4 regions of the Lysinibacillus sp. FSL M8-0355 genome follow, and region 4 is predicted to be linked to each of the others. Evidence: riboswitches for the same ligand, from Rfam matches in the RefSeq annotation. Region 4 holds a riboswitch; each other region holds the start of a gene.
The links. A riboswitch is a leader RNA that binds a small molecule or an ion and turns the genes downstream of it on or off. The one in region 4 is predicted to bind thiamine pyrophosphate.
Positions count from the first base shown of each region.

Region 1: linked by a shared signal. The riboswitch ahead of thiC (phosphomethylpyrimidine synthase ThiC) and the one ahead of MKY46_RS12340 (ABC transporter substrate-binding protein) in region 4 are both predicted to bind thiamine pyrophosphate.
Region 2: linked by a shared signal. The riboswitch ahead of thiT (energy-coupled thiamine transporter ThiT) and the one ahead of MKY46_RS12340 (ABC transporter substrate-binding protein) in region 4 are both predicted to bind thiamine pyrophosphate.
Region 3: linked by a shared signal. The riboswitch ahead of thiW (energy coupling factor transporter S component ThiW) and the one ahead of MKY46_RS12340 (ABC transporter substrate-binding protein) in region 4 are both predicted to bind thiamine pyrophosphate.

Region 1 is NZ_JBBPAI010000001.1:232,032-237,819, reverse strand. Features, by position in the region: gene MKY46_RS01095 (catalase) at 1-1,495, shown strand, start outside; gene thiC (phosphomethylpyrimidine synthase ThiC) at 1,617-3,395, opposite strand; TPP riboswitch at 3,541-3,655, opposite strand; gene MKY46_RS01085 (AEC family transporter) at 3,734-4,663, opposite strand; gene MKY46_RS01080 (methyl-accepting chemotaxis protein) at 4,775-5,788, opposite strand, start outside.
Region 2 is NZ_JBBPAI010000001.1:4,107,825-4,113,612, forward strand. Features, by position in the region: gene MKY46_RS20115 (GNAT family N-acetyltransferase) at 1-518, opposite strand, end outside; gene MKY46_RS20120 (polyphosphate kinase 2 family protein) at 685-1,509, opposite strand; gene MKY46_RS20125 (hypothetical protein) at 1,708-2,421, shown strand; gene map (type I methionyl aminopeptidase) at 2,455-3,210, opposite strand; gene thiT (energy-coupled thiamine transporter ThiT) at 3,372-3,932, opposite strand; TPP riboswitch at 4,069-4,176, opposite strand; gene MKY46_RS20140 (DUF4870 domain-containing protein) at 4,304-4,627, shown strand; gene MKY46_RS20145 (hypothetical protein) at 4,683-4,805, shown strand; gene MKY46_RS20150 (SMC family ATPase) at 4,847-5,788, opposite strand, start outside.
Region 3 is NZ_JBBPAI010000001.1:912,525-918,312, reverse strand. Features, by position in the region: gene MKY46_RS04270 (ABC transporter substrate-binding protein) at 1-242, shown strand, start outside; gene MKY46_RS04265 (MFS transporter) at 471-1,667, shown strand; TPP riboswitch at 1,734-1,841, shown strand; gene thiW (energy coupling factor transporter S component ThiW) at 1,933-2,433, shown strand; gene MKY46_RS04255 (VWA domain-containing protein) at 2,678-5,275, opposite strand; gene MKY46_RS04250 (vWA domain-containing protein) at 5,259-5,788, opposite strand, start outside.
Region 4 is NZ_JBBPAI010000001.1:2,513,495-2,519,282, reverse strand. Features, by position in the region: gene parE (DNA topoisomerase IV subunit B) at 1-201, shown strand, start outside; gene parC (DNA topoisomerase IV subunit A) at 198-2,636, shown strand; TPP riboswitch at 2,756-2,866, shown strand; gene MKY46_RS12340 (ABC transporter substrate-binding protein) at 3,020-4,015, shown strand; gene MKY46_RS12335 (thiamine-binding protein) at 4,017-4,307, shown strand; gene MKY46_RS12330 (ABC transporter permease) at 4,307-5,080, shown strand; gene MKY46_RS12325 (ABC transporter ATP-binding protein) at 5,055-5,788, shown strand, end outside.

The DNA of each region.
Region 1 (5,788 bases), 2.3 Mb from region 4:
AAATGATCGTAGCCGTCGTTTTACAACAGCAGGTGGCGCTCCAGTAGTAAGTAACCATGACTCTATGTCAGCAGGTCCACGTGGTCCTCTTTTACTTCAAGATGTATGGTTAGTTGAAAAATTAGCAAATTTTAACCGTGAAGTAATTCCTGAACGTCGTATGCACGCTAAAGGCTCAGGTGCATTTGGTACTTTTACTGTAACGCATGATATTACTCAATATACAAAAGCGAAAATTTTCTCAGAGATTGGCAAGAAAACAGAAATGTTCGCACGTTTCTCAACAGTTGCTGGTGAGCGTGGTGCTGCAGATGCTGAGCGCGATATTCGTGGCTTTGCCCTTAAATTCTATACAGAAGAAGGAAACTGGGATCTAGTAGGGAACAATACACCTGTATTCTTCTTCCGCGACCCATTACACTTTACAGATTTAAACCATGTCGTTAAACGTGATCCACGTACAAATATGAAAAACGCTAACTCCAACTGGGATTTCTGGACTCTATTACCTGAAGCACTTCACCAAGTGACAATTGTAATGTCTGACCGTGGTATTCCAGCTGGTTACCGCAATATGCATGGATTTGGTTCTCATACGTATAGCTTTATCAATGCTGAAAATGAGCGTGTATGGGTTAAATTCCATTTCCGTACAGAGCAAGGTATTAAAAACTTAACAGGTGCTGAAGCTACTGAAGTTATCGGTCAAGATCGTGAATCTTCACAACGTGATCTATATGAAGCTATTGAAAAAGGCGATTTCCCTAAATGGAAAATGTATATTCAGGTTATGACAGAGGAGCAAGCTCGTGAGCTTCCATACAACCCATTTGACTTAACAAAAGTATGGTATAAAAAAGACTTCCCATTAATTCCTGTCGGTGAGTTCGAGTTAAATAAAAATCCGGATAACTACTTTGCAGAAGTTGAACAAGCTGCATTCGCACCATCTAACATTATTCCTGGTATTAGCTTCTCACCAGATAAAATGTTACAAGGTCGTATCTTTGCATACGCAGATGCACAACGCTATCGCCTAGGTGTAAACCACTATATGCTGCCAGTTAACGCACCGAAATGTCCATTCCGTACCTTCCATCGTGATGGTGCAATGCGCTTTGACGGCAACCTCGGTTCTACATTAGGCTATGAACCAAATAGCTATGGTGAATGGGAGCATAACCTAGACCATAAAGAGCCTGAATTACGCATTGATGGTCATGCAGGTATTCACGACTTCCGTGAAGATGATAACAATTACTTTGAGCAACCAGGTAAACTGTTCCGTTTAATGACTACAGAAGAGCAACAACGTCTATTTGAAAATACAGCGAATGATATGGCTTCTGTTGAAGAATTCATCAAACGCCGTCACATCCTTCACTGCTATTTAGCTGACCCAGCATATGGTGAGGGTGTCGCAAAAGCGATGGGTCTTTCGTTAGAAGGTATGGACCTTACAAACCCATATGTAAAACAACCAACTAACGTTTAATAGTCCACTTATTATTGATATCCAAATTCAACTTTTACTCCATGTGAATCTGTCATTCACATGGAGCTTTTTTATGATTAGAAAAGGCTTATGTCTATACTTTGACATAAGCCTTCCTTCATTATTGATAAATCTGACTCCCCGCTTTTTTAAACTCCTCTGCCTTTTCCTGCATACCTTGATGAATAGCTTCAGTCGTATTTAAATCTTTTTCTTTAGCATAATTACGAATATCCTGTGAGATTCTCATACTACAGAATTTAGGGCCACACATTGAGCAAAAGTGCGCTGTTTTTGCCCCCTCTGCTGGAAGCGTTTCGTCATGATATTCAACCGCACGTTCTGGATCTAATGATAGATTGAATTGATCACGCCAGCGGAATTCAAAGCGTGCTTTTGACAATGCATCATCCCGTTGTTGTGCACCTGGGTGTCCTTTCGCTAAATCAGCTGCATGGGCAGCAATCTTATAAGTAATAACTCCTACTCGAACATCCTCACGATTAGGTAAGCCAAGATGCTCCTTCGGTGTCACATAGCAGAGCATCGCTGTACCAAACCAGCCAATCATCGCTGCACCAATAGCTGAGGTAATATGGTCATATCCTGGCGCAATATCTGTTGTTAATGGGCCCAATGTATAGAAAGGCGCTTCCTTACAAACTTCTAATTGCTTGTCCATATTCTCCTTTATCAAATGCATCGGTACATGACCTGGCCCCTCTACCATCACCTGAACATCATGCTTCCAAGCGATTTGTGTTAATTCACCCAGCGTTTCAAGCTCTGCAAATTGGGCCTCATCATTGGCATCTGCAATGGAACCTGGGCGTAAGCCATCTCCTAAAGAAAAAGCAACATCATATGTCTTCATAATTTCACAGATTTCCTCAAAATGTGTATAAAGGAAATTCTCTTGATGATGAAATAAACACCACTGTGCCATAATTGAACCACCACGTGACACAATGCCTGTTACACGATTTGCTGTAAGAGGTACATAGCGTAAAAGAACACCCGCATGTATCGTGAAATAATCAACCCCCTGCTCTGCTTGCTCAATGAGCGTATCACGATAAACTTCCCACGTTAAATCCTCGGCTATGCCATTTACTTTTTCTAAAGCCTGATAAATGGGCACCGTTCCCACTGGCACTGCAGCATTTCGAATAATCCATTCTCTCGTTGTATGAATATGTTTACCAGTCGAGAGATCCATAATATTATCGGCACCCCAGCGTGTAGCCCATGTCATTTTCTCAACTTCTTCTGCTATTGACGACGACACCGCGGAATTTCCAATGTTTGCATTGATTTTCACATGGAAGTTGCGACCAATAATCATCGGCTCTGCCTCAGGGTGATTAATATTAGAAGGCATAATAGCCCGACCTGCTGCAATTTCTGAACGAACAAATTCAGGATCCATGTTTTCACGTATCGCCACAAACTCCATTTCCGGCGTTATCATTCCATTTCGTGCATAGTGAAGCTGTGTTACATTTTTACCCCTTTTTGCACGTAAAGGCTTCCGCTCCAATTCAGGGAAAACATTTTCTTGAATGCGCGGATCATCAACACGACGAAAACCGTTATCCTCAGGTTTAATCGTACGCCCCTCATATTCCTCAACATCTCCTCTTTCTTCTATCCATGCACGTCGCAAAGCAGGCAGACCCTTTGTAATATCAACGTGATAATTCGGATCTGTGTATGGACCACTCGTATCATATACTCGAATAGGGGCATTTTTTTCATCCCCAAAGCTACCAGTCGTTGGGCTTAATGCGATTTCACGCATAGGTACTAAAATATCTGGACGTGATCCTTCCACATACACTTTTTTGCTTCCTTCAAAGCTAGACATAATCGTAATGTTCTTTTCACTAACTACTGACATGAGCTACTTCTCTCCCTTAAATGTAATTTGATACAAGGACCGAAAATCTAGCTCACTCCAACAAATAAAGAAAGGCCGAATCCAAAATATTTTTTTGGATCCGGCCATGAATGTAAAGGTCTAGTAATTGCACACGACATACGATGCAATAGCTTCTTAACTTTCCCACGCTGGTATGAGCCAGATCAGGTCCAAAGGGTCAAGAAACTTCTAAGCGTTTCCCTCTCAGCCTGACTCATCAGACTCCCCTAGTTAATACTATTTAGTTTGATGCTAGTGTAGCAGATATTTCTAAGAGATGGAAGTTTTCCATTCAATATTTTAAAATTTTCATCCAACTAAGTAAATAATACTTCCGCAAGATAAATCACGATCGTTACCGTTAGACAGCTCACAATGGTTGAAAATAAAACAGTTTGCGCAGCTGTAGCTGATTCCACATCGTATTCTAATGCTAGACTAGAGCTATTGCGAGATGTTGGGAAGGCACTGGCTATAAACAGAGATTGTGCGACAACTCCATCTAACCCCAATACATAAATAATGACCAATGCTACAGCTGGTCCGATAACTAATCTTGTAAAACAGCTAACAAAAACCGTTTTATTAAACATAGATTTGATTTCAAGCTGTGATAATTGTGCGCCTAATGTAATTAAGGCTACAGCAATAAATCCATCTGCGACATGCTCTACAGGTATTTTGATAAACTGCGGTATACCAATATTAAAATAGTTCATAGCGACACCAATAATTAGCGCATGAATAATGGGCATTTTAAAGAAATCTTTGATGATTGTCATACCCGATTTCGTAGAGGAAATTAAATTGTACAAACCATATGTATAAGTTGTCATATTTTGAAATATAACGAGCATGACCTGAATGGCTACACCAATAGGTTGTGTTACAAAAATCATTTGGGCCACTGGAATACCATAATTTCCAGAGTTAATGAGCACAACACTATTTTTAAAGACGGCTGCCTCCGTTTTGGCCAAACCAAGCCCTTTCGCTAAAAAATGACTGAGTATCATTTGACTCCCAATAAAAAGCACAATAAATAACCCGACTTCTCCCAGAACAGACAGCTCTACACGTGTTTCATATAAATTCACAAAAACAGCGGCTGGCATAAAGCAATATGTAATAAGCTGAGACAATGCTTTTAAGTTAAAACGAAATTTCTTTTGTAGTATAGCGCCAAGTACAAGCAACACTAAAATAGGTGCAACAATTTGAAAGAAAATCATTCCGAGATACATCATATTGATGACCCCCTTCCCTTCATTATAGTAGTGCTGAATGGCTAACAGGTCAATGTCTCTTCCCTTCACCATTAAGAAAGACTGCCTATATATTTTAGGCAGCCTTTTTCTTCACGCTAGCTTAAATCGATTTACGACTTCTTGCAGTTCATTTGATATATCATTCATATTTTGAATAGACTCTGCTACTTTTTGTAACTCTGCTTGTTGATCCATTGCAGAAGCACTTACTTGTTCAGCAGAGGCAGCTGTTTCCTCTGAAATAGCAGATATACTTTGAATGGCCATAATTGCTTGATTTTTATGCTCTAACATACTAGATAGCTTACTCATTAGTTCACTAATGGAAGCTGCAATTGAACGTGACAAGTCACTGCTATCTTTAAAGGCCATTTGTGTGCTTTGTACGGACTCATTTTGAGAATGCATTAAATCTGCATTCGAAGCAATAACAGCTACTGTTTGTTGGGAATTTTCGAGAATACTTTCTACCGTACTCTTAATAATTTCTGTTTCATTTTTAGATTGCTCTGCTAGCTTTCTTACTTCCTCTGCTACTACTGCAAACCCTTTTCCATGTTCGCCAGCACGAGCTGCCTCGATACTTGCATTTAAAGCTAACAAATTCGTTTGCTCTGTAATGCTTTGAATAGAAGCGATGATTTGATTAATATTGGCAATGTTAGAAGCTAATGATTCCATTTGCTGTTGAATACGCCCATTCATCTCATTTGTTTCTATATTATGTTCACGTAAACTATTAACCTCATGCAATCCCTTTTCTGTCGTTGCACTTGTTTTATGAGATAGCTCATCCATCTCATTGGATAGTGACGTAATGGCATCAATCTGATCAGATAGATCCATCATTCGATAATTGGTTTCTTCAGTATCCTCTGATTGCTTCGATGCACCTTGTGCAATTTCATTGATTGCTACTGAAACCTCTTGACTTGAAGCTACTATTTCATTAAAGACCTCATGCACTTGATTAGAAGATTGGTTCAATAATGTCGTAGAATTTAGCACTGTTTGTATTGCACTATTGGTTTTATCCAGCATATTATTATAAGCCAGTGCAACTGCACCAATCTCATCAGACTTAATATATTTCTCCTCTACTCT
Region 2 (5,788 bases), 1.6 Mb from region 4:
AGCAGACCCTCTTGTTGAAATCCAGCCTTCTCTAATACGCGCATAGAGGGGTTATTTTGTGTAGAGACATATGCCTCTACACGGTGTAAACCAATTTGATCGAATGCGAATCTCACCACCATATTTACAGCCTCTGTGACGATTCCCTTGCCTACATAGATTTCATCCATCGCATAGCCAACAAATGCACTTGAGTACGGTAAGCGTTTTACAGCATAAAGTGCAATATGCCCTATTAGATTATTTGTTCCATGCTCAAAAATACCAAAAGTAAATTCTCGTTTTGACTCCATTAAATAGAGACTCTCTTGAATTTTTTTATATTGAGCATCAACTGTATAATATTCAGGTTTTTGTAGTGGCTCGTATACAGACCAAAAGTATTTATTGCGGCTTACGAGACCCGATAAACTTCGTGCATCTTTTTCTTGGAATGTGCGGATGTAGCATTTTTCCCCCTTTATCGTTACCACATTCCCACCCTTTTTTCTTAATAAATTCCAAATTTTAAGCACCATTTCTCCACACTAGCCTTCCAATAAATATCAGTACATTTCTCATTCTCTGTTCACATTGGCTACAATCTAATGATTGTAAACCCTAGTTTTATTTCATTGTATGTAAAAAAAGATGCTGCTACAACTAAAACAGCTCATGTCTTATTGTTACAGCAGCACCATTTTATTATTTTGTTTTTTGTTCTTGCTTTTTCTCATTTATTATTTCTAAACTGGATGAATCAGCATCCTCTAGCTGTCCATTAGCTAATACATTTGTTAGATGAAGACCACGTTTTTGAGCCTCACGTTCAATATGTGCAATTGTTTCTTGAAGCACCTGAACACGCGCATGTTTTTTATCGTCTCCAGCAACTAAAATCCATGGAGCATCCTTTTTATCTGTCTTGTCAAACATTGCATTCGCCGCTTCAATATATTGTGGTGATTTTTCTCGATTCCGCCAATCCTCGTCTGTTAGCTTCCAAGATTTATAAGGGTTTTCTTCACGTTCTTTAAAGCGTTTTAATTGCTCTTCATCTGAAACATGTAGCCAGAACTTAATAATTATGTAATCTCCCGCAGTTAAAATTTTCTCGAAATTATTAATTTCTTCATACGCACGAGACCATTCATCCTTTGTTGCAAAGCCTTCGATACGCTCTACTAGTACACGTCCATACCATGAGCGGTCGAAAATAGCGATTTGTCCATGCTGCGGTAATTTTCTCCAGAATCTTTGTAAATAGTTATAGCGTAATTCATGTGGCTGTGGAGCTGAGATAGGGTGTACCACATAACCGCGCGGATCTACACGTTCAATCAATCGTTTGATCGCGCCACCTTTACCAGCAGCATCCATTCCTTCAAATACTAAGATTAAACCTATTTTGTTTTTTAGTAAAAACTGCTGTGCATTTAACATTTCATATTGGAGTACTTTTAATTTCTTTTTATACATCTTTTTATCTAGTTCAATGGATAGGTCTAGGTTTTTCAAATTTTGTGCCATGAAACTTCACTCCTTTTGGTTGGATATTCTTATTGTACTAAAGAAATATATAGATGCCTATTGAGATGGTAAATTGTAGATATTACGAGCAAAACAACACGATACATTGTTGAAAGTTTCCGTTATAATAAAAATAGTGACAGCACTATACTTATTTGTCTTTTCCCTATAAAATCTAACACGAAGGGAGAGGAAAACATGCCTCGGTTTATCTTGATGACAATTTCTTATCTTGTCTCACTCATCCTAACCTTTTCATCCTTTTTCGTGAATATCAACGGTCAATCTATGCTAGAAATCGCTAATCGCTTTTCTGTAGTATTTGCACCAGTTAGTGTAAGTCATGTAATTTGGATTCTTATTTATTTTTTACTCGGTTATTGGTTAGTTATGAATATCAAAAAGACAACTATGAAACAGTCTGCGCTTTTTAGCTGCATAAATATATTGCAAGCATTGATGATATACGTATGGCATCATGAGTTATTTATTGTTTCACTTGGCATTACATTACTCTTAGTCTTGTATTTATTTATGTTGTATAATACGTACCCTCTTCATGACAAAGCAATGTCGGGTCGTATTCCTTTCTCCATTTATTTTGCATGGATGACATTTATTTTTATTACGAATATCAGTTTTACGTTAACGGCTTATGGTTGGAACGGCTTTGGTCTTAGTACGCCTCTTTGGGCAGTAATTTTGCTGACATTAGGTGGAGCACTTGCGCTACATATCCGTTTCCATCACTTTGATATTTTGTTTCCTAGTGTTTTTATTTGGGCTTATATAGGAATCGCCTTACATAATGGTTTTGATGAGCTACTTGTCACTACCGCCGCCTTCTTTTTATGTGGTGTTCTCTTTGTTGGTATTTTATTTATTAAAAAAAATCCTGCCTACCAAAAATAAATTGGTAAGCAGGATTTTTCATTTCATTGCATTCTATTCTTCGTCTAATGATGTTAGGATAATCGGTTTATCTTTTGTTACAATGACTGAATGTTCAATTTGAGCTACAAGTGATTTATCAGGTGTAATGAATGTCCAACCATCACCAGCTTCTACAATATGCTCTGCCTTCGCTGAGATAAACGGTTCAACCGCAAGCACCATACCTTCTTTCATAATTGTAGAATCCCATGCATCATAGTAATTTAAAATGTGATTCGGCTCATCATGTAAAGATTGACCTAAACCATGACCAGTTAAATTCATAATAACAGTTAAGCCATTAGCATTCGCCTCACGTTCAACTGCCTTACCAATTTGATTTAATTTAGACCCAGCCTTTACCTTTGTCATTGCTCGATCAAAGGCGCTTTTGGCAACGCGACATAGCTTTTCTTTGTCCTCATAGCCATCACCAACCACAAATGAAATACCAGTGTCAGCAAAGTAGCCATTTAATGAACCAGAAACATCGATATTTACAATATCCCCTTCTTGAATAACACGTTTTCCGGGGATACCATGCGCCACTTCTTCATTGACACTAATACATGTATACCCTGGGAAATCATATTCTCCCTTTGGACCAGATATCGCGCCAGCCTCTGCAAACATACGGCCAGCAATTTCATCTAGCTCCAATGTTGTAACACCTGGTTTTGTGGCAGCTTTCATCGCTTCACGAATTTCAGCACAAATGCGTCCTATTTTTTTAAAAGCTTCAATCTCTTCTTGCGTTTTTACAATCATGTATAACGTCCCTTTCATCTAATATCTATACTTTAATATAACATAACTTGTTATGCGTATAACGATAAACGCTTTAAATATTGTATGCTTCCTTACTTTGCGAAGTGCGCAAAGAGTTATTTGCGACAAAAAAGCCCCTTCACAAATGTGAGGGGCATGTTTTATGCTTTTCTTTGCATTAATTGTGGAGCAGCTGTGAATAAAAGAACGCCTACAATTGCCGTTAAAATAGTTGCTGGTAGCATATATGTACCATTATAGATGATGGAATAGATCCATGCATTTTGATCGCCAGCATATTCTGCAAAAAATACAGCGCCAGCCGTCGTGTGGGCTGCATATCGTAAAAAGCCCGCAAGTACCGTACCTAATATAATGTAAAATGCCATTTTTGTTTTGTTGGCATTTTTGGCAGCCGCCAACACGGGTCCACGCACAACCGCCGCTAATCCTACAACTGTGAAAGCAACACCATAATCAAGGAATCCTTGTAGCCAGTGCACAATCGTAGCACCAAACATGGTTTGCATTACACCCACGAGTAATCCAGTTGTTAGCCCAGCTACTAAGCCCCAGCGAAATGCTATTAACATAATAGGTACCATGACTAGACTAACAGAACCACCTTGTGCCCATACTTTAAAGGAAACCTGATCAAGCACAAGACCGATTGCTGCAAATATCGCAATCTCCACAAGCATTAATAGTCTTTTTTTGTCCATATATATTCTCTCCTTTGTTCCGATGTAGGATACAAGAGCAGGAATAGAAATGCGCTGATATGTCTCTTTCTGACACCTTTTTATTCCCTCAAGAATGAAAAAACGATGCCAGGACAGAGCCTCACATCGTACTAGTGTCGGTTTCTATCCACATCCCTACGCAAGCGTTAACTTACAGGTTCAAAGAGTCAAGGCATTACGTGCCCAGTCTCAGCTGACATCATCAGCTCCCCTTGTGGTCGTTACATCTGAATTTATTTGAACATTCTCATTGTACGCAAAGGATAGAAGGATTACAACCTCTTCCATATATTATTTTTTTGAAACTTTGCTGTTTTTCATGCGTAAATATTACAAAAGGAGGTACAACTATGGAGAACCAAAAAATTTTATCTGCCTTTAGTTATTTAAGTATTTTCTTCGCCCCTTTTATCGTCCCATTAATTGTGTACATTATTACGAAAGATAGTGACGTAAAAAGACATTCAATTCGTGCACTTATCTCTCATTTAATTCCTTTTGTTTTCGGCATTCTGTTCTTTATTGTCTTTGTTTTTTCTACATTTAATTTGGATCCAACGTCCGGCAATAATACGATGTTGATTATTTGGTTCGTTTCGTTTGCCATTTATGCCATCGTCTCACTAGGAATTGTAATATGGAATATTATTCAAGCTGTTCGTGTTATTCGTTAATGTTTCATTTTTAAGCGAAACAGGTAGTAGTAATTGTAAAAGGAGCTGTTTTTGAATGAAAGTATCAAATGTTGTGAAAACCGCCGTAAAATTAGCACCTATTGTTATTCCTATCGTGAAAAAAGTAATGGCTGCAAAAAAAGGGACAACGCCTACAGCCACCCCTCGAAAAAAATAAACAGCAGGCGTATTCCCTTGTTTTGGAAATACGCCTTTTATTTATTTCACTTCAAAGTGGGTTTGACTATGTCCATTCAATGTTTTTTCTACATGTAAGACCGCTGGCATCGCCGATTTTAATTCAGGCACATGAGAAATCACGCCAATCATACGACCAGAATCCTGTAAAGCAATTAATGTATCAATTGCTTTATTCAAAGATTCCTCATCAAGCGAGCCAAAGCCCTCATCAATAAACATGGTTTCAATATGAATATTCCCTTGGAAGCTTTGAATGACATCTGCCATTCCTAAAGCAAGACTTAAGGAAGCATTAAATTTTTCGCCACCGGATAATGTTTTCACATCACGTAATTGATCCGTATAGGCATCATATACATCAAGCCCAAGCCCACTTTGCTTCGCATGCTTTTCTAGTCTATCAGAACGTCTAAGCTCAAATTGACCATTTGATAAGTGATAAAGACGAATATTAGCGGCATCGGTAATTTGGTCTAAGTAATTAATTTGAATGTATCGCTCAAAGGACAGCTTTTTCGAATTTTGTCCGTTTAATAATCCATAGAGTTCCTTTACTCGACCAGCTTCTTGTTCAAGTAACTGAAGCTCTCTCGCTGTTTCTTCCACTTTTTTTATAAAGCCCTGGCATGCTTGTGCAAAACCATTCATCTGTTGCAAACGTTTAAATGCTTCCTCATACGCTGTACGAAGTTGTTCTACTTTTGCTTCCATCATCACTAAATCTTGCTTCTCTTTCCCTTGAAGATACATAGCCCCTTCAGTTATTTGGATTTTCAGGGTGTGTACCTGTAAAGCATAGTCACTGCATACTTTGCGAAGTGCCTCCAATTGGCTCGCACTCCGTTTGGCAGCTGCGTATTCCTCATAGCTGTCAAAGCCGATTTCCTGCATGCTTGCTGAAAATTGCTGCCGCTTTTCATTCATTTTGAGCTGTAATTCCTCAAAAGATTGTTTGGCGAT
Region 3 (5,788 bases), 1.6 Mb from region 4:
CCCATGCCTTTATCAATTTCATGCTAAGTGCTGAATCGGGTGCACAAAATGCCGATTATGTAGGCTACTCTACGCCTAATATCGCTGCTATGGACTTAATGGATGAAGAAGTTGTTTCTGATGAACGCTACTATCCTTCTGAAGAACAACGCGATACATTAGAAGTTTACAAAAATTTAGGACCAGACTATTTAGGGAAATATAATGAATTGTTTTTAGAATTTAAAATGAGTATTCGTTAAAGCATATAAAGGTCTATCGATGAATTTTTATTTTGTCGATAGATCTTTCTCTATTATCTTCCTGCTTTTGGCAGCACTTCACCTATTGTCTGTTTATTGTTTTCTACATCGTGGATTGGTATTGCTGCACTAGCAGGTATGTTTCATTTCAGACTTTCAACCGATATGATGATAGGATATCTTATGATAGACTTTAGTATATTTGATTATAAAAAGGGGGTTCATTCGATGACCCAGCAGAAGTCCAATAAGGCGGCTTTATATATTTTAATGTTTAATATGTTTATCGCAATGGGGAGTATTGGAATTATTATTCCTGTCATGCCAGAGTATTTAAAAATTTTTGGTGCAGCAGGACAAGTTCTAGGTATGCTAATTGCAACGTTCGCCTTAGCTCAATTCGTATTTTCTCCAATTGCTGGGAATCTTTCGGATCAGTATGGTCGGAAAAATTTAATTATTTTCGGTCTTATTGTGACAGGTCTTGCACAAATCGGTTTTGGCCTAGCCACAGACGTCTGGATGCTATTTTTAGCACGCTTTTTAGGCGGTCTAGGTTCCGCATTTGTTGCACCTCCTATTATGGCATTTGTAGCTGACGTTACTACCTACGAGGAACGTGGAAAAGGTATGAGTATGTTGGGTGCTGCTATGTCACTGGGCTTTATGATAGGGCCAGGAATAGGTGGTTTCTTAGCAAAGGTTAGTTTACATTTTCCATTTTTCACGGCAGGAGTTGCTGCCATACTTGCATCTGTTTTATCTTATTTTTTATTACCATCTACTAAACCAAACACTTCACATGACAAGCAAAAGCAAGAAAATCTGGCGAAGCAAATGGCTCGTTCCATACATATGCCTTATTTCGTTATGCTCATTATCATGCTCGTGTTCTCGTTCGGAATTGCCAACTTCCAAACAACCTTGTCATTATTTGTGACAGAAAAGTTTAATTACACACCCGTAGATATTGCGATTATTTTAGTTGTCGGTGGTGCTTTTGGGGTAGTTGTACAAATGTTTGTGATTACACCACTTTTTAATCGCTTTGGTGAAATGAAAGTTGTGTTAGTCAATTTATTTATTGCATCTGTTGCTATTTTCTTAATATTGTTTGTATCTGGCTTCGCTCTTATATTAGTTGTAGCAACTATTTTCTCTACAGCAACAACACTAATTCGTCCTGCTGTAAATACACTAATTTCAAAGCTTGCAGAGAAAGAACAAGGGTTTGCTGCGGGCTTGAATAATGCTTACATGAGCCTTGGCAATATGATTGGACCAGCCTTAGCAGGTTTACTATTTGACTGGAATATGAACAGTCCATATATTTTCGGATCTATCATATTATTAGCCTGCTTCTTCCTTGCACTCATCTGGACATTGAAAAAAGCACCTCATCTAATGCATCCTGATACGAAATAGTCAGAAAAATCATTGACTATTTTTAACATTATGTTACATTAATGTTGGTTAATAAAATTGAATGATATTTACCACTGGGGGAGCCTTTAAAAGGCTGAGACGTATATGATGATGTACGGACCCTTTGAACCTGATCTAGTTCATACTAGCGGAGGGAAGTGGCGCTACTTGCTATTGTCATTGTCTATGCAAGGCCGCTTCCTATTGTTTAAAGGAAGCGGCCTTTTAATTTCCCTCATGATTTTATTCAAGAGGAGTGAACCTTATGTCAATTCGTAAAATGACAATCATGGCTTTATTAGTAGCGATTGCTGTAGCAGGATCTACCTTTGTATCCATACCAACAGGCATCGCACGCGCCTACCCCGTTCAGCATGCTGTTAACGTAATAGGAGCTATTATACTAGGACCCGTGCCAACAGTTCTAGTTGCCTTTGTGACAGCCATCATTCGTATCTTTACTGGTACAGGCTCTCTTTTAGCGATTCCTGGTAGCGTCATTGGAGCATTGTGTGCGGCCCTTGCCTACAAATACAGTAGAAAATCATGGCTAGCAGGATTCGGCGAAGTTTTTGGCACTGGTATTTTAGCTTCACTTATTGCCGTACCCTATGCAAAATTGCTTATGGAGACATCCGTAGCCGCATTATTCTTCATGCCAGCCTTTTTAACATCAAGTACCATCGGGGCCATCTTAGGTGTTATGGTAGCTAGCACTTTGCGAAAATCGGTACTAGTAAAGAGTTTTAATTCTTCGCTTTATTGAGTGGTGCTGAGTGCTTTTTGATTTTGGAAATCCTTTAAGATGTGCGAGAAGATTTCTTTTCTAGTCTTTGAGCGGGGTTCGTTTCTTTATGAGCGTCTCTCTCCCCCGAGAAGCACTTTTCGAAGGCTGCACTGTGTCAATCACCTTTGCACCCCTTTCCTAGCGGAAACCACCATTTTTTAAAACCTCAAAGCATTTAAAAAAGCAGTGCAAAATGGAATGATTTTGCACTGCCTTCACTCTATTATGATCGTTTTTTCATACCCTTTAATAGCTGGGCTACGTTCGTGTCTTCTGCTTGTACAGGTTTCTCCTCAATTGGCTGCTCTTTTTTATTCGTTTTTGTTAGGAAACTCCACCCAAAACGTCTTATGGTAATATCCATAAAGAATAGAAGCATACTTGCTAAAAGAAGCCATGTGGCAATGTTTTGTCGATCCGCTCCTTTGGTTGTAAAGTCACGGAACACATCTTGTGGTTCTTTTAAAACGGCTCCCCCTGTTTGATTTGTTAACTCTTCAACCAGTTTTTCATTAACAGGGAGCAGTTCATACTCAGCACTATAAGGAACACTTAGGCCTGCCTGATAAATGGCCTGCTGCTCATCCGCTATACGGAAGAAAATCAATCCAGGTTCGGCCTGTACAACAGCTCGAACTTGGGAGGCTGAAATGGTTTCTAACTGAGTTTCTAACTCCTCCCCTGCTTCATTAACCGCTACAATGTCTAAAAATGCGGCTTCATTTGTAGGGTCTGTAATCATAAAGGAGCCATCAGCTTCTAATCTCACATCATAGGCAACATCATTATAGCTTGGCAACATTTGTGAAATAAGCGTCTGCCAAAATGTTCCCCAGTCCTGCCATCTTGCCCAATCTCCTGTCCATTTACCCGTTGAATCGGATGTAAAAGCAAATGTTTTACCGAGTCCATATTGCCATTGTGCTAACACAGGATCTTCCTTCTCACTTTCTGCAATTACGGTTGTCCCTTGCTTAGCTGTCGTTCCAATATAAGCATTCATTTGAGGGACGCCATTGGCAAATAGCGAATTCCATCCTGCGGCATTATAAATTGCTGGATAAAACGGATTATCCTCAATATAGGTACGAGAAATCATAGCTGTTTCACGAGATAAAATAGAAGGAATGGTTTGTTCATCAATAACATCATAGAACCGTCCACTACCCATATCACTAAGTGCTTCGAGTAAGTTAGCATCAGCATCTTGTCCAATCGCTACTGTTGATAAAGTGATACCATTTTCTTTTCCCTCAGCAATTAAATCCTCATAATTCCCAGATTGTGATTGCCCATCGGTTAAAAGAATAATATGTTTACGTTGAAGCTTTAAATCGGCGAGATTTTCATAGGCTTTAGCTAATGAACTATAGATTTCTGTTCCGCCTCCTGGTGTTACTGATAGAATGGTATCCACTGCCTCTTCTTTACTTTTAAGAGGTGCGGTTTCTATGATTTCCCAAGGACGATCATCGAAGGCGATAAAGCCTAATGTATCCTCATCTCGTAGCATTTCAACAGAACGTGCCGCTGCTTCCTTAGCTAGCTCTAGCTTCGAGCCATGCATACTGCCAGAACGATCCAGCACTATGACTAGCCCTAATGAAGGTAATTGCTCCTTGCCCTTAATTTCCATCTCCACAGGCAATAACGTTTCAATTGGCGTTTTAAAATAGCCTCCTAAACCAAAACTATTTTCTCCACCAACCATCGTGAAACCAACCCCAAAGTTTTTGACTGCTTGCTCAATCACACTCATTTTCGCCTCACCAACTAAATGACCAGGCACATTGTCAAAAATGATCGCATTATATTGTAAATAACTGGACAGTTCATTTGGTAGGCTTTTAGGATCGACAACATCATAGGCAATGGATTGACTACCAAGTGCTGCCGCGATAGGTGAAGCTGTTTCATAGCCATTGACGATGAGTAAATGGGGTTCACTTTGTACCATTGTGACACTTGTTAATTTATTGTTTTCAAAAATAGCATCCTGCCCAACTTGAATAACTGCTTCGTATTTTACAAGTCCTTCAGCTGTTGCTGCGTGTTTATAGGTAAACACATTTGTACCTTCCGTCAGCTCAACTGCCTCGCGATGAATTAGTTCATCATTTTCATATAATAACAGCTCCCCTTGCCCTGCTGCTGTTGCATGAATTTCTGTTACTAATTGTTGCTGCTCTCCTACATAAGCAACCTGAGGAGAGACAAAGCTTTTGAGCGACACATCATGGACAACTGGTAGACTAAAAGGTACAACGTCCACACTAATATTGGCACCTTTCAATCTGGAGACAAATTCTAAAGCATCTCCTTTTGTCTCATTGCCATCTGTTAATAATACAAGGCGAGTCGCTTTTTTAGGATCAACTATGCCTGTTGCAAGCTGTAGACTTTGTTCAATATTCGTTTGATCTGTTGCTTTGATTTCTGTAAGCTTCGGTACATCCTTTAATTCTTTAGACAAAATGGCTTCTGTTTGTAAAGTGGAAGAAAAAGAATAGATCCCTGCAAGTTGGGGTTCTTTTTTAGATTGTAGGCTCTCCTGTATAAACTGAACCATCTCATCTTCTGTACCATTCATAGACGCAGATCGGTCTAGTAAATACACGATCTGTTCTTCTTTTATCGGTAATAATAAATACGGCCCTGCAAGTGCCAAAACTAAACAGCATATCGCTACTATGCGAATAGCAAGCACAACAATATGACTCTTTTTTAGTCGCTGCCGTTCTCGAAAATAAGTCCATCCAAAATACAAGAACAATGGAAGTAATAGCAACAATACTAATGGCGTATCAATTCGTAAATCCACGACGTCGTTGCACCTCCCACTCTGAAACAAGCAAAATTAAAACTATTACAATTAACCAAGGTACGAAGGAGGCCATCGATACCTCTTCCTTCCCATTGTCTGAAATGTCGCCTAATGTATAGCTTGTTCCTTGTTCAATAACACGTTCCTGGGCTTGCAATTGCACAATAAATTGTTTTTCTTCATTATTTGAACGTACCATATAAATACCTGGTTGTTTTGGTGCAATTAACATGCCCTGTGTAATAGAAGAAAGAAACTCATCTTCTTGCGAATAAACACTCCAGTCTCCTTGCGCTAAGGCTACTGCACGCTGTTCATTCGGTGTGAAAATACCAAGTGAACCGACTGATTCTGTTAACTGTTGCTCAGTACTCCATAAAAATAGCGGGAATGATGGATGCAATGGCCAATCTGTATCAGCAATATCCGCTAAAACAACGATATCCCCTTTAGGAGAGCGTTGGATAAACGGCTCATCTCCTACAGAAGCAATGGTTTCATAATCCGAAA
Region 4 (5,788 bases):
ACAATGAACCCTGAGACACGGACATTAATTCGTGTCACAATCGAGGATGGTGCACGTGCAGAGAGACGTGTCACGACGTTAATGGGTGATAAAGTAGAACCGCGTCGTAAATGGATCGAAGCCAATGTTGACTTCGGTATGGAGGATGATTCAAATATTTTAGAAAATGAATTCATCCAACAAGAGGAGGACCAAGCATGAGTAGTACAGAAAAGTTTCAAGATTTACCGCTAGAAGAAGTGATGGGTGATCGTTTTGGTCGCTATAGTAAATATATTATTCAAGACCGCGCGTTGCCTGATGCACGTGACGGTCTTAAACCAGTACAGCGTCGTATTTTATATGCAATGTTTACAGAAGGCAATATACAGGATAAACCATTTCGAAAATCCGCAAAAACTGTCGGGAACGTAATCGGTAATTACCATCCGCACGGTGATAGCTCTGTTTATGAAGCAATGGTACGTATGAGTCAGGACTGGAAGGCACGTCATATGCTTATTGAGATGCATGGTAACAATGGTTCGGTTGATGGTGATCCTCCAGCTGCGATGCGTTATACAGAGGCGAGACTGTCTGCTATTGCTGGTGAAATGTTACGAGATATTGGCAAGAAAACGGTCGAGTTTGTACCAAACTTTGATGATCAAGATATGGAACCAACTGTTTTACCTGCACGTTTTCCAAACTTACTAGTCAATGGCTCTACAGGGATTTCGGCTGGCTATGCGACAGATATTCCCCCGCATGCGCTAGATGAAGTGCTGGATGCTGTGTTAATGCGCTTAGACAAGCCGCACGTGACAGTAGATGAATTGATGACTGTGATTAAAGGGCCGGATTTCCCAACAGGTGGGATTATCCAAGGGGTAGATGGCATCAAAAAGGCTTATGAAACAGGTCGAGGTAAAATCATTGTCCGTGCGCAAGCCGTAGTAGAACCGATCAAGGGTGGCAAAGAGCAAATTGTCATCACGGAATTACCATATGATGTGAATAAAGCGAATCTTGTGAAAAAAATTGATGAGCAACGTGTAGATAAACGTTTAGAGGGTATTGCGGAAATCCGAGATGAATCAGACCGTACAGGCTTACGTGTTGTGATTGAGCTGAAAAAGGATGTTCCGGGAAAAGGAATCTTACAATACCTATTTAAAACAACAGATTTACAGGTAGCTTATAATTTTAATATGATTGCTATTCATAATCGTCGTCCAACGATGATGACATTGCCATTATTGCTAGATGCCTATATTGCGCATCAAAAAGAAGTGGTGACGAACCGTTCGATTTATGATTTACAAAAGGCAAAGGATCGTTCTCATATTGTAGAAGGGTTAATTAAAGCACTCTCCATTTTAGATGAAGTGATTGCGACAATCCGTTCTTCTAACGATAAGAAGGATGCGAAGCTTAATTTACAAGCGAAGTTTGATTTTACAGAGGTACAAGCCGAGGCGATCGTTAGCTTACAATTATATCGTTTAACGAATACAGACATCACAGAGCTTCGTCAAGAACAAGACGAGTTAAATAAGTTGATTGCGAAGCTAGAAGGAATTTTACAAAGTGAAGCCAAGCTTGTACGTGTCATTAAACAAGAGTTACTAGAGATTAAGAAACGCTTCACAGAGCCACGTCGCTCGAAAATTGAGCAGGAAATAGAAGAAATTAAAATTACGCTAGATGTCCTTGTGCCAAGTGAAGAGGTTGTGGTGACGGTGACAAAGGATGGCTATATTAAACGTACATCCACACGTTCACATGCCGCTTCCAATGGTCAGGATTTTGCGATGAAGGATTCGGATTACTTATTGTATGAAGCAACCTTAAATACACAGCATCATCTGTTACTGTTCACAAATCGAGGCAATTATATTTACCAGCCTGTTCATGAGCTACCTGATATTCGCTGGAAGGATCTTGGACAGCATATTTCAAGTATTGTGCCAACAGGGGAAGATGAGTCTATTATTGCAGTGTATGGCTTTGAAACATTCGAACAGCCAAATACGTATATTTTAACAGCTACAAAAGATGGTCAAATTAAACGCTCCCCACTGGCAGATTATGCGGTGACGCGTTATTCGAAGCCAATAAAAACAATGAATGTCAAAGCGGGCGATGCGATGATCTATGCATCGTTTGTGACAGATGATGTGGAACTGATGTTAACAACGGATACAGCCTATGCGATTCGTTTCCCACTGGAGGAATTGCCAGTTACAGGAGTGAAAACAGGCGGTGTCAAAGGCATCACGTTAAAGGATGGAGAAGCCTTAGTCGGTGTCAATGTGCTACAGCCTGATGCTACACAATATGTGGTAATCGTCACACAGCGTGGAGCCGTGAAGAAAATGAATGTTGCAGAAGTTGAAGTGGCAAGTCGTGCAAAACGTGGTCTAAAAGTATTAACAGAATTAAAAGCAAATCCTCACCGTATTGTGGCAGTTATTCAAGCAACGAATGAGGAGCAAATAGTGATTGAAACGGAAAAAGGTGTACAAGAGCTCATTGATGTCCAAACATTGACGCGTGCTGATCGCCATTCCAACGGTTCGTTTAAAGTGGATATTGCAACAGATGGGGCTATTTCCCATGTTTTAACGGCTAAAAAAGAACAGAAACTAAGCTAATGATAAGCCCAGTCTCTTAGGAGTGCTGGGTTTTTTTACGAGAGCAGTCGTTAGTCAAAAATAGCATCTTGTCATTTTAGCGTAACTATGGGTATAATAATCAACGAAAAGTTCATAGCACAAGAATGTAGGGGGGCTAGTAGTTGCTAGCTGAGATTGTGTCCGATAGACGCTGACCCTTTGAACCTGATTTGGCTCGTACCAGCGTAGGGAACATCTATTCAAAAAAGCAAAGTTTTGAAGATTGATTGCAATACGTCTGGGAGGAATCCTAGGCGTTTTTTTATGTTTTCAAGCAATATCTTGCCAAACGCATACGCTTTCTTTCTGGTGACAACATTCAATCATGAACACTTTCACATTATCAACTAGGAGGACTTCGCATGAAAAAATGGTTATTTATTCTAGTGGCTGCACTTTTAACGTTAGTGGGCTGTAGTGACAAGGAGGACAAGCAGGCTACTGATCAGCTGAAAAAAGTATCAGTGGTCTTAGATTGGACACCAAATACAAATCATACAGGGCTGTATGTCGCAAAAAAACTCGGTTATTTTGAGGAGCAGGGCTTAGATGTTGACATTATTATGCCTGGGGAGGCAGGAGCCGATCAGCTTGTTGCTTCTGGCAAGGCAGAGTTTGGTGTGAGCTATCAGGAAGGGATTACACAGGCTCGTGTGCAAGATGTGCCTCTTGTCTCCATTGCCGCTATTATTCAACATAATACATCTGGCTTTGCTTCTATTGCATCAAAAGGTATTACATCACCAAAGGATTTCGAAGGTAAAACCTATGGCGGTTGGGGGGCTCCACTAGAGCAAGCTGTCTTACAATCATTGATGCAAACAGAAAAGGCAGACATTCATAAACTAGATATCGTCAATGCAGGAGATTTAGATTTTTTCACGATGATGCAAAAGGATATTGATTTTGCTTGGATTTATTACGCGTGGACAGGTATTGAAGCTGAGCTACGGGGTGAAAAGATTAATATGCTGTACTTAACAGATTATAGTGATCAGCTGGACTATTATACACCTGTTCTAGCTACAAATGAAAAAATGATCCAGGACAATCCTGACCTAGTTAAAGCGTTTGTGGCGGCTGCATCGAAGGGCTATGAATACGCCATAGCGCATCCAAGTGAGGCGGCTGATATTTTAATAGAAGCGGCTCCCGATTTAGATCAAGCGTTAGTGCATAAAAGTCAGGAATGGCTAGCCGATAAATATCAGGATGATGCCAAGCAATGGGGAGAGCAAAAGCTTTCTGTATGGGAAAACTATGCAAAATGGATGTCTAGCAACAACGTGTTAGAGGGCGAATTTAATGCGAAACAAGCCTTTACAAACGATTTCTTACCTAAAAAGGAGACCAAATAAGATGGCGAATTCATTAATCAGTGTTCAAATCATTCCAAAAACAGAGAAATTTGAGGATGTTATACCGTATGTCGATGCGGCGATTGCTGTGATAGATGCTGCTGGTGTGAAATATGAGGTACATCCGTTGGAAACGACGATGGAAGGTGAGCTGTCAATGTTGCTGCAAATCATTGAAAAAATGAATGACAAGATGATTGAGCTTGGTGCTATCAATGTCATTACACAAGTGAAAATATTATATCAGCCAACTGGTATAACAATGGATACATTAACGGAGAAATACCAGTAATGAAACAAGCTTTGCAAAAGGGAAGGACGATTATTTTTATCGCCTTCCTCTTATTCGTGTGGGAGCTCATTGTGCATGTGGCTGAAGTTCCTCATTGGTTATTACCTGCACCAAGTAGTATTTTGTTGGAAGCTTTTAAAGCCTATCAAACCTTTTTACCACATGCTTGGGCTACGATGCAATTAGCTTTATTAGGACTTGCCATTGGCATTGCCTGTGGATTAATGGTGGCGATTGTCTTGCATCGATTTACATTTATTCGGGAGTTGTTTTATCCGATTTTAATTATGTCGCAAAATATCCCTATTCTTGTCTTAGCACCATTGCTCATTATTTGGTTTGGCTTTGGTTTATTACCAAAGCTCATCATTATTTGCCTCGTGTGCTTTTTCCCCATTGTTATTGCGGCAATGGACGGATTTCGGCAAACAGCACCTGAATTAAAGCATTATTTTGCCATGGTTGGTGCTACAAAGGCGCAAACTTTTTGGAAGCTTGAATGGCCTCATGCATACCCAACGATTTTTTCAGGTGTAAAAATTGCTGCGACGTATAGTGTGATGGGCGCTGTTATTGCGGAGTGGCTTGGTGCAAAAAAAGGAATAGGCGTTTATATGACCTTAGCACAGTCCTCGTTCCGCACTGATCGTGTATTCGTAGCCATTTTTGCGATTGTTTTATTAAGCTTACTGTTGTTTAGCAGTATTCGCTTACTTGAAAAATTCATGGTGAAGGGGAGAGGCTATCATGCTCAGCATTCAAAACATCGCTAAATCCTTTGATACCCTGCAAGTTCTTGAAGATGTATCCTTTGACGTTAAAGATGGAGAGTTTGTGGCCATTGTTGGTCCCTCTGGCAGTGGTAAGAGTACCCTTTTTCAATTAATTGGTGGCGTTTCTACGATTGATCAAGGGGCCATTTTATTAAATGAAGAGGAGATTCAGCGAAAAAGAGGAACGATTGGTTATATGCCTCAGCAGCCTTGTCTACTACCTTGGCGCACGATTTTAGAGAATGTCACACTCGTAGAGGAATTACAGCATCAACCAAATGCTGAACGTGCTATAGAGTGGCTTGAAAAGGTGGGGCTTGGTTCATTTATCCATGCTTATCCAAACGAATTGTCAGGCGGCATGCAACAGCGTGTATCTTTTATACGTGCGATGGTCAGTGATAAGCCGATTTTATGCTTAGATGAACCATTTTCTGCGCTGGATGAATTCACCAGACTGGAAATGCAAGCGTGGCTATTATCCATCTGGGAAGCCTATCGTAAATCAATACTATTTGTCACGCATAGTATTGAGGAAGCACTCTTTTTAGCGGATCGGATCCTTGTTTTAAGCAAACGTCCTGCGACGGTTAAAAAGGAAATCATCGTGCCGTTTGAGAGACCTCGGAAAGAGGAAATTCGACATTCTGCAGCATTCACAGCGTTAAAGCAACAATTATTTATGTATTTACAGGAGGAAAAGGGTGA